One region of the Paenibacillus urinalis genome, then DNA from elsewhere that is predicted to be linked to it. Evidence: riboswitches for the same ligand, from Rfam matches in the RefSeq annotation. Region 1 holds a riboswitch; each other region holds the start of a gene.

Region 1 (3,281 bases):
GGAGCCATTATTGGCAGCCGATGAAGTGTACTCATACAGCACCTGCGACAGACCATGGTATCCGGGATTCGATATCGTGTCCGCATTGGTGAACAGTGCCAAAGCTGTAGGAGCCAGAATAAGCAGCGGCTGAATCAGCAGGCTGATTGCAATCAGCTTAATCTCTTTGCCTTCCAGCTTCTTGCCGAGAAATTCCGGAGTGCGTCCCACCATCAGACCGGATAAAAAGACAGCAATGAGTGCGTACATGAGCACATTCAGGAAGCCGGCTCCCATACCGCCGAACACCGTGTTCAGCATCATATTAGCCAAAGTGACAAGACCGCCAAGCGGTGTCAGCGTATCATGCATCGTGTTAACTGCTCCTGTCTCGGAAGCGGTCGTTACGACCGAATACAGAGATGACAAGGCCACACCGAAGCGGGCTTCCTTCCCCTCCATACTGCCGCCTTCCTGCTGAACTCCTACAGCCTCCATCGCAGGGTTACCGTTCGTTTCAGCACCAAGTGATACCCCCATCAGCACGAGAAACATGATCGCCATCGAGACGAACAGGACACGCCCTTGCTTCTTGTTCCCCACCATCTTGCCATATGCGAAGGGCAGGGAGACCGGGAACAGAAGCATCAGCACCATCTGCAGCAGGTTCGTGAATCCATTAGGATTCTCAAACGGATGAGCCGAGTTTACTCCGAAAAATCCACCGCCGTTATTCCCCACCTGTTTAATGGACAGGAAGGAACCTACTGGACCTCTCGCAATTTCCTGAACACCACCCTCAAGCGTCGTTACGGCTGCTGTTGCTTTTAACGTCTGTGGAACACCAGCAGCAATAAACAGAATAGCGGAGACAATAGCGACAGGAAGCAATACCCTTGTTATACTTCGCACGACATCTACGAAGAAGTTACCGAGCGGCTTGCCTGTAAGTCCTCTAATAAATGCGATCGCCACCGCAAAGGCCGAGGCCGGAGCAGTAAACATCATGAACACAATGGCGATCATCTGTGATAAATAGCTGAGACCAGATTCCCCGCTGTAATGCTGCAGATTCGTATTGGTCATGAAGCTAATCGACGTATTAAAAGCAAGCGTCGGCTCCATACCTGCTACACCGCTTGGATTCAGCGGCAGATGGGCCTGTATCCGAAAGATCAGATAGACGAGTACAATCATGACCGTGTTACTGATGACAAAGGAAGCTGCGTACTGCTTCCAGGTTTGATTCGTCTCCTTGATGCCGCTGACAGCATAGAGGGGTCTCTCTATCCATTTGAACCACGGATCGATCCGGGTTGGTTCATAACGGAATGCACTTGCAATATATAGACCTGCAGGGCGAGCCAGCAGGAGCACGACCGCGAGGGTCACACAGATGGATATAACGGTTAACATATCGACTTATCAGCCTCCTGTTAGTGAATGTCGTTTATTCATTGTTAAATGAATCTAGTTCTTTGTTCTGTCTCAAAATTTCTCTGGGTTAAGCAGTGCGTAGACCAAATAAATGAATACAGCAGCTGCAATAGCAAGCAGCACCCACATCATTTTTGTTCACTCCCTTCCGAGGTGATTAAGTCTGAGCCTTTGATAACTCCGATTGAAATAAGCGTCAACAAGCTGATCAATACGATCATGATAAAATCCAGCATTGGTTTAGCACCTCCCGATTCCGGTTTAGAGTAAGAAAGAGCAGTCGCTGCCGCGGCTGTAGATGACATGTGTTGCACCAAGCCCTCTGTAGATGAGCCGCGGCTTGCTTCGCTCTGTAATGACATAGATTGGCTTACAGGTCCATGACCGGCAGACTTGGATGTACTTACAGCACACGGGCAGACTCTCCTCGAACAGAAATACGTGACCTACGTGGAAATCAGGGGGCTCAGGTGCCTGTTCGAAAGAATCCACTTGAATGACCGGTTCCACATAGAGCCTTTGCATTTCTTTACGCTCATGCTCAGAGCTGACCAAGATGGCAAACGGCAAACCCTTCATGAGCAGGGTCTTTATAAAGGATCTGCCCGGCTTACCCCCAGCTGCAACAATTATGACGTCATCGTCATCAACGGACATTTGTGCATTCCCCTCCTGTTTCTCCCTTCATCCGGCAATAAAAAGAAGCCGAGCAAGAGAAATCTCTCTCGCGCAGCTTCTTATTCGTAGGCAGGCGGGAACAAGCCGCTGCCACTTAAGAGCTCGGATATAAGAAAGTCTCTCTAGATACGCTGACGAGGTTAGCTGTCGGATTCGGGCGTGAGAGTCGCCCTACCTGTACTAAGCACATATGGTGTGCTCTTCAGGATTCACCCCTCGAAGCCTGCATAGCAAACCTCACTGGTTCCCCCGCTCCTTTTCATTCATCAAAGGATTAAGCGGTATGAAATTGTATGGCGAAAGCTTTTATGCCAAGAATCATAATCCTGACCGAATGTGCTGTAAAGAAAGTCCGCTCCTCATATAAGACGAATTTCGAATCATTGACTTCGCATAGCGGATTGTTATCTTTATTTTCCTCTTCGTTCCTCTCTCTAACTCCACTTTCCTTGCTTTTTGCGCAAGAAGCTGACAACGATAGATATAGGTCCGATCGGTCGAGATTGGCCCTTAATTAACCGCTTACTTTCATCCATTTCGTCCGATTTGCTGAAAAACCGGTTTTTTTAGAACAAGGATCATTTTACTCGTCTGTGACATTTGCTATATGATGATCAACATAATAATGAGGATGATTAATGGAGGATGAATACTCGTGGCACTCGCCTATATGGGGAATAATTCAGTACCTGCTTATACAACGGATGCGATCAGCTCGATGGAAATCATACGCTATGATTCACGCCGGCTTCCTTATTTGACAGAGGAGAAATATCATTACTGCGGATTGTTTAAAATAACCTGCGGGACAGCACACGGCTTTGCTGAATTTGAGCTGCCACAGGAGAGTGCTCCCGGGGATCTGATTCCATGGATCTCTGTGTTTGCCATCCTGAAGGAGCTGACCGTGGAGCAGGCCAAGCTCTGCGTTGCAGATCATGAACAGGAATGGGGAATGGAACGAACCCGAATAGCCGAGGAAGCACTCGCAGATCTGCAAATGATGCAGGACGCGGATGAAGAGCTGCATCCTGTTATCAGTTCCAGACTGCTCGTTCGTTCTTTTTTGATGGAGTATGGGCTGACGTATTATTCCTTCTAAGTTCCTGGTCGTCAAGATTTACTCCAATACTAAACGTAAAAAGGACACGCTTCTGCGTGTCCTTAAATTTGACTTGTAAATCTGT
Region 2 (3,281 bases), 910 kb from region 1:
GAATTAAGCAGATTCGGCCAAATGCTGCTGGATGAGGGGGCTTATGAGGGCAGACAACTGGTGCCTGCAGAATGGATTCAATTTGCGACTCGCAGGCATATTGATTCTGTCGGTGAAGGAGACTGGTCGCTCGGCTATGGCTGTCAGTTTTGGATGTGTTCTCACGGAGCATATCGAGGGGATGGCGCACACGGCCAGCTGCTCGTGATCATACCGGACCGGAGAGCCGTGATTGCTGTTAACAGTGAGGAAGATCGTATACAGTCTATCCTTGACGCGGTGTGGGAAGAAGTCCTGCCTATTTTAGAATAAACCGCCTGACTCATTCATAATCCAGCCGCTTGAATGCAGAAAAACTGCACCCCAGCTGTTAGTTTGTCCTAACGATTGGAGTGCAGTTCCTACACCACAGCCATTTCATCTGTAATAATCAGGGTCTGATATTATGTTTATAGCAGCAGTGCCGTCAGTGCATTTAGATCATTCACTGTATAGTCCGGCGTATCCTGAGCACCAGTGGAAGGCTGATAACGCCCGTACCCCTGCATAATTCGAATCGTAAGCATTCCAAGCGATTTGGCTGGGATAATGTCATTATCAATACGATCTCCGATCATAATGGACTCCGAGGGCTCCGCTCCGGCTGTTTTCAGCGCATATTGGTATAAGCGCACATCCGGTTTGGACATGCCTTGTTCAGCAGAACAAGCGATAACATCCACAAATGAACGAAGTCCATATTTCACCAGACGCTCTTCCGTACCCGGACTTTGATTAGCCACGATACCGATTCTGTAGCGCTCACCCAGCTGCTCAAGAACAGTCCGAGCTTCGGCATACGGCTCTTCGAGCTCCTTTTGAAACTTAAGCCTAGTCTTGATATACGCTCTGTCCTCCTCCGAAGGCACAAGCTCCGAAATCGCGTACTGCATGGGAGAAGCGATGTAATTGGAATAGCTCTGAATAAATTTGCTGCGTACGTCCTCCATTGTAATGTTATACCCGAGTCCATTTGCTTCTCTCACAAATTGGCCGATAATGTGATCAACGGGAACCCATTCATTTACGAGTGTATCTCCTATATCAAAAAAGAGCCATTTCACATGATCAAACTTCCCCATAATGCCATTCTCTACCTTTCCATCTGTAAATATAGAAAAAGAGACCCATGCTTATATCACGAGTCTCACATGCTATGTTTCCTTTAACTCCAGTATATCAATCCTGCATCTAATTACGCAAACTGTATAGTAAGCACCTACACTAGCCATTAGCCGCAGTCTCCTGCTTCTATCGCTGTGTGCGTGCAGATCAATTAATTAACAGCAGCCCGTTCTCCATTTAACAGAAATCCTACTTCGCCCTTGATTGTAAAAATAACGTGGTCTGCGCCCATACCGCGGTATACTCCGCGAGGATGATTCAGCTGTGTAATAATGGTAATCGGCTTACGTGTCCAGGGTCTGCATATTTGCAAAAACCGGCAGGTCAGATTCAAGCTGTTCTCAAAAATAAAAATACGTCCTACCGCCGCATTAGGCAGCAGCCATTTACTTGTAAACGCCGTATCCATACGTATAATGTGCTCTACTCCAAGCCGTTTGACCTGCTTCTCTTCCTGTGCACTGTTCGTCAGTACAGCAAAAGAAAGCTTCTTGTACATTAATAATCGAATAAAATTTCTGGCCGCTTCATTTGGTGCCGTAACTAAAATAACTTCATCACTCATTACAATCATTTCCTCCCTGTTATAGAAAAAGACAACAAAAAAAGAACACCGACGATCAAAGGCATGCCCGGTGCTCTCCCACCTATATCTCAGAACATGGCAAAACATGACCTGTTACATAGGCACTACTCGGCTTGCTGCCTCTCCCTTTGTTACGCTTACGAGGTTAGCTGTCGGATTCGGACAAGAGAGATTGCCCTATTCATGACAATAGCCATGAAATTCACCCCATGGATCAATGCATCCACATCTGGGTCCCCCGCTTTTTGGATCAACAAAAATTCAGCGCATAAATAAAACCACAGAGGATTAAACCTCTGTGGCTGATCGCTCACAAGATTTATCATTCCTCTCTCAAACGTTAGCACAGAAGATAACTAAAGAATGTTCACGATAAGGAAGTGAAGGAAGCGTATTGCATATCTTCCACATCTCTAGTGTAACTCTGTACAGCTTACGAGGTTAGCTGTCGGATTCGGACGGTGAGAGTCGTCCTATCTGTTCCTCATGATTCCATATGACATTTCATATGAATCTTCGGATCAGAATTCACCCCATGCATCGTGTATCATTCGGCTCTCACACCGAATCAAGCACGCTGCCTTACTGTGGTTCCCCCGCTCTCCGCCATATTAGGCAGAAATTAAGCGACTTATAGCAATGAGAAATTACTCAAATATAAGGTTTTCGGTTGCTCAAGATTTACGATATGAATCATACACCCGTTGAAAATCGATGTAAAGCTCCTTCAGGGGCTCATTACGACGATTTAGCGCTGTTTTGGGATAGAATAAGAATAAAATATTCCCCTCTGTGCATTCAGCTTATCTGTTCTCAGTTTATCTCGTTTTCTCGCTTATTTCAAATGACCAAATTTGCCTTCGACAGTAGATCCACTCTTTACAGAAGCTTTGTTTGACTTTCTCCATATATTGTTTAAAATTAAATTGTTATCAATACGAATCAATTTCATAATACCTTTAGCTGCTTCAATCAAGAGTATATAAGTTTCAATAGAAGGGATGGATGAAGGCATGTCGATTTATCAATACCAAGTGAACACACTCAAAGGCCAGAAGTTAAGTATGGAGGAGTACAAAGGAAAAGTACTCTTGATCGTAAATACAGCGAGCAAGTGCGGACTAACCCCTCAATACAAAGGACTGCAGGAGCTATATGACAAATTCAATGACCAATCCTTTGAAATTCTCGGTTTCCCCAGCAACCAATTTGCCGAACAAGAACCGGGCTCAAATGATGAAATCGCAGAGTTCTGCCAAATGAACTATGGTGTGAGCTTCCCGATGTTTGAGAAGATTAAAGTCAATGGAGATGAGGCACATCCGCTGTTCAAGCACTTAAAGGACAGTGCACCAGGTATACTTGGCTCGAAGGCGATTAAGTGGAATTTCACCAAGTTTCTTATCGATCAGAACGGAAATATTGTAAAAAGATACAGTCCGCAAACGACACCGGACAAGATTGAAGCGGATATCGCCAAGCTGTTAAAATGAGAATTTTGCAGGATACCCCTGTTGACGCCTCACCTACA
Region 3 (3,281 bases), 2.0 Mb from region 1:
GATGGAGATTATGTTAAAACAAACGAAGCTTAGTATGATTTCTTTCTTCCTTCTAGCTCTGGTATTCATATCTGCCTGTGCATCACCCAATGCTTCTTCACCAAACCCTTCAGCAGACCATAACAATTCGGACAGCAGCGCATCCTCGACTCCTTCATCTGAACGCACAGAGCTGACGATCTCAGCGGCTGCAAGCTTAACTGATGTACTGGAGGAACTACAGCCTCGCTTTGAGACAGCTCATCCTGGTATAAAGCTCAGCTTCAACTTTGGCGGCTCCGGCTCTCTTCAGCAGCAGATTGAGCAAGGGGCACCGGCTGATCTGTTTTTGTCAGCAGCTGAGAAAAATATGCAGGCCCTTATAGATAAGGGGCTCATGGATACAGAAAATACGACTACGCTGTTAACCAACGAGATCGTACTGATTACATCCAGCAGCAACGAGCTGCCTATGTCCTCTGAGCAGGATCTCACTGCTGAAGATATCAAGATTGTTGCCCTCGGCATACCTGAAAGTGTACCTGCAGGAAGCTATGCACAAGAGGCGCTTACTTCGCTTGGCTTATATGAACAGCTCCAACCCAAAATAGTTCAGGCCAAGGATGTGCGGCAAGTATTACAGTATGTCGAAACCGGGAATGCCGATGCCGGATTTGTATACAAAACAGATGCACTTACTTCCAGCAAAGTGAAGATCGTGCACACTGTCGATCCCTCAAGCTACACAGCAATTACATACCCTGTAGGTGTGGTATTGGACAGTGCGCATCCCGAAGCGGCAAAAGCGGTTTATGACTTTTTACAGTCTTCTGAAGCCCAAGCTGTATTTACTAAATACGGGTTCTCGGTGCCTGAATGATGTCAGCTTCATTTGACTGGCATGACTTCTGGGCTCCTGTGCGCTTATCCTTACTGGTTGCCCTATTGTCCAGTGTTATCACGATTGTGATGGGCGGGCTTACTGCAAGATGGATGTCCAAGAGCAAGTTCAAAGGAAAGCTGCTGCTAGAAACAGCGTTTATGCTGCCAATGGTCCTTCCACCCACGGTTGTAGGCTTTCTGCTGCTCGTCCTGCTGGGGAGAAATAGCTGGATCGGAGCATGGATTGAGGCCATCTTTGCCGCACCTGTCGTATTCTCATGGACAGCCTGTGTCATCGCCGCCGTTGTCGTCTCGTTTCCACTGGTGTATCAGACGATGAAGGTCGGATTTACGTCCATTGATTCCGAGCTTGAAGCTTCCGGACGCTCGATCGGTGCGAATGAATGGCAGGTATTCCGGTATATTACACTTCCACTCATCTGGCCTTCTGTTATTTCTGCTTATATTCTCGGATTTGCACGAGCGCTTGGTGAGTTCGGCGCAACGCTGATGCTTGCAGGCAATATTCCAGGAAAAACTCAAACCGTCCCTACTGCCATATACATTGCTGTGGACAGCGGGAATACGGTCATGGCCTGGGCCTGGACGATTGCGATCGTACTTATGTCGTTCCTGCTGCTGCTTCTGACAGGACGCAGAAAAAAGAATTAGCATTGTATATATATATAAACAGAACCACTCCAATGCAGCGGCAGGAAATCAGTGAAATCAGTGTATGCAGCATAAATAATAGTTCAAACCAAACCCTTAGTTGATTTTAACGAAGGGTTTTTTGGTGCTCAATTTATTAATATATTTTCGTTTTTGGAATTATTACAATATATGGATATAAAATGGGTCCCGAAAACAATTTATTTAGTTACAATATTGTTACTTTAATGGATACCTGTTTCAAATCAATGACAATTTATTACCCGACTTAGCGGAAATTATTCGAAAAAATCCGGTTCTTTCTATGTTTTATTCCAGTAATTGGTGTACAAAAAGTAAAACAAAGGTAACATTTTTGATACTTTTTAACCTTAATTTATTATATATTAATTACAGTTAATTCATATTAAAAAAGTGTGCCGAATCTATCAGAATAGTACGGGGGACGATTTACAACATTTGGGGTGAATGCAGCAGTTAAGAAATGCTAGAGTACCTTCTACTCGAACCCGACAACTAACCTCGGAGGCAATTGGAGGAAATTTTCAGAATGAAGAAGTTTGGTAAATATATGTTGTTCTCATCCCTGCTCGCAGCTGGGTTAATCATGGGTAATGGACAAGCAGATGCATCCTCATCCAGTACCAATACGGTAAATATTCAAGTGAACAGTAATCTGATCGATTTCCCAGATGCGGAGCCATTCCTGGATCAGAATTACAGTACACAAGTGCCGGTCCGCATGCTTGCTGACGAAATGAACTATACGATTAAAGTATTTAAGAGCGGAAAAGAAACGGTGGTCAAGCTGTCCAAGGGCGGTACAACCATTCGTATTCAAACCAACCAGACGACTGCGATGGTCAATAGCAGCAAAGTAAGTCTTGGCACGCAAGTGTTCATCCGAAATGACCGTACATATGTACCCATTCGTTTTGTATCAGAAGCCATGGGCTATGACGTAACTTGGAAAAAGGATCTTATGCTGGCCATGATTAGCACAACCGGTAAAACATACAGCCCTGCACTTATTCCAAACGACCATGTCAAAGGCACCAGCATTGTAAATGAAGCGATGAATCACATCGGCGTTCCTTATGTTTACGGCGGTTCAACCACAAGCGGGTTCGACTGCTCTGGTCTGGTTAAATATGTATTCGATAAATACGGAGTATCCCTGCCGCGTACAGCAGCTACCCAATATAACCAAGGCTCATCTGTATCCAAAGGAAACCTGCAGCAAGGCGATCTGGTCTTCTTCAAGACAACAGGAAGCTCGATCTCTCATGTCGGTATCTATGTAGGAAACAATAATTTTATTTCAGCGACCAGTTCCTCCGGTGTAAAAATCGACAGCCTGGACAATACCTATTGGGGTCCTAAATACGTCGGTGCAAAAAGAGTTCTATAAAATGAAATGTATATAATTAAAACCCCTTTGCTGCTTGCCTGCAAAGGGGTTCATTATGTATGCTCTGTATTGATACCTATAGCAAAGAAGCTGCCACAGTAATTTTGTGGCAGCTTCTTTTTATATATGATATTGGATTAGTTCGTAAACAGATGATTACCGATCTGCTTGATCGCTGGACGTTCCTTGCTCCATTCGGAGGTTGCGATCTCAGGGTTATAGTAGTACAGAGCTCCACCTGACGGATCCCAGCCATTGAGCGCACTCTTTGCCGCCTTGATCGCAGTCTCATCAGGAGCCAAATTGTATTGGCCGTCATCTACGGCGGTAAACTGTC

Evidence for each region. Region 1 has a riboswitch for cyclic di-AMP ahead of PUW25_RS02065 (hypothetical protein). Riboswitches for the same ligand answer to the same signal wherever they lie in the genome.
Region 2: linked by a shared signal. The riboswitch ahead of PUW25_RS06050 (hypothetical protein) and the one ahead of PUW25_RS02065 (hypothetical protein) in region 1 are both predicted to bind cyclic di-AMP.
Region 3: linked by a shared signal. The riboswitch ahead of PUW25_RS17810 (C40 family peptidase) and the one ahead of PUW25_RS02065 (hypothetical protein) in region 1 are both predicted to bind cyclic di-AMP.

What each region holds. Positions count from the first base shown of each region.
Region 1 covers NZ_CP118108.1:443,301-446,581, reverse strand. Annotated here, with positions in the region: gene kdpA (potassium-transporting ATPase subunit KdpA) at 1-1,395, opposite strand, end outside; gene kdpF (K(+)-transporting ATPase subunit F) at 1,468-1,545, opposite strand; gene PUW25_RS02065 (hypothetical protein) at 1,678-2,073, opposite strand; cyclic di-AMP (ydaO/yuaA leader) riboswitch at 2,208-2,385, opposite strand; gene PUW25_RS02060 (hypothetical protein) at 2,750-3,196, shown strand.
Region 2 covers NZ_CP118108.1:1,354,211-1,357,491, reverse strand. Annotated here, with positions in the region: gene PUW25_RS06060 (serine hydrolase domain-containing protein) at 1-312, shown strand, start outside; gene PUW25_RS06055 (HAD family hydrolase) at 450-1,121, opposite strand; gene PUW25_RS06050 (hypothetical protein) at 1,316-1,729, opposite strand; cyclic di-AMP (ydaO/yuaA leader) riboswitch at 1,870-2,027, opposite strand; cyclic di-AMP (ydaO/yuaA leader) riboswitch at 2,166-2,389, opposite strand; gene PUW25_RS06045 (glutathione peroxidase) at 2,764-3,243, shown strand.
Region 3 covers NZ_CP118108.1:3,847,756-3,851,036, forward strand. Annotated here, with positions in the region: gene modA (molybdate ABC transporter substrate-binding protein) at 11-859, shown strand; gene modB (molybdate ABC transporter permease subunit) at 856-1,533, shown strand; cyclic di-AMP (ydaO/yuaA leader) riboswitch at 1,941-2,079, shown strand; gene PUW25_RS17810 (C40 family peptidase) at 2,084-2,944, shown strand; gene PUW25_RS17815 (cell wall hydrolase) at 3,082-3,281, opposite strand, start outside.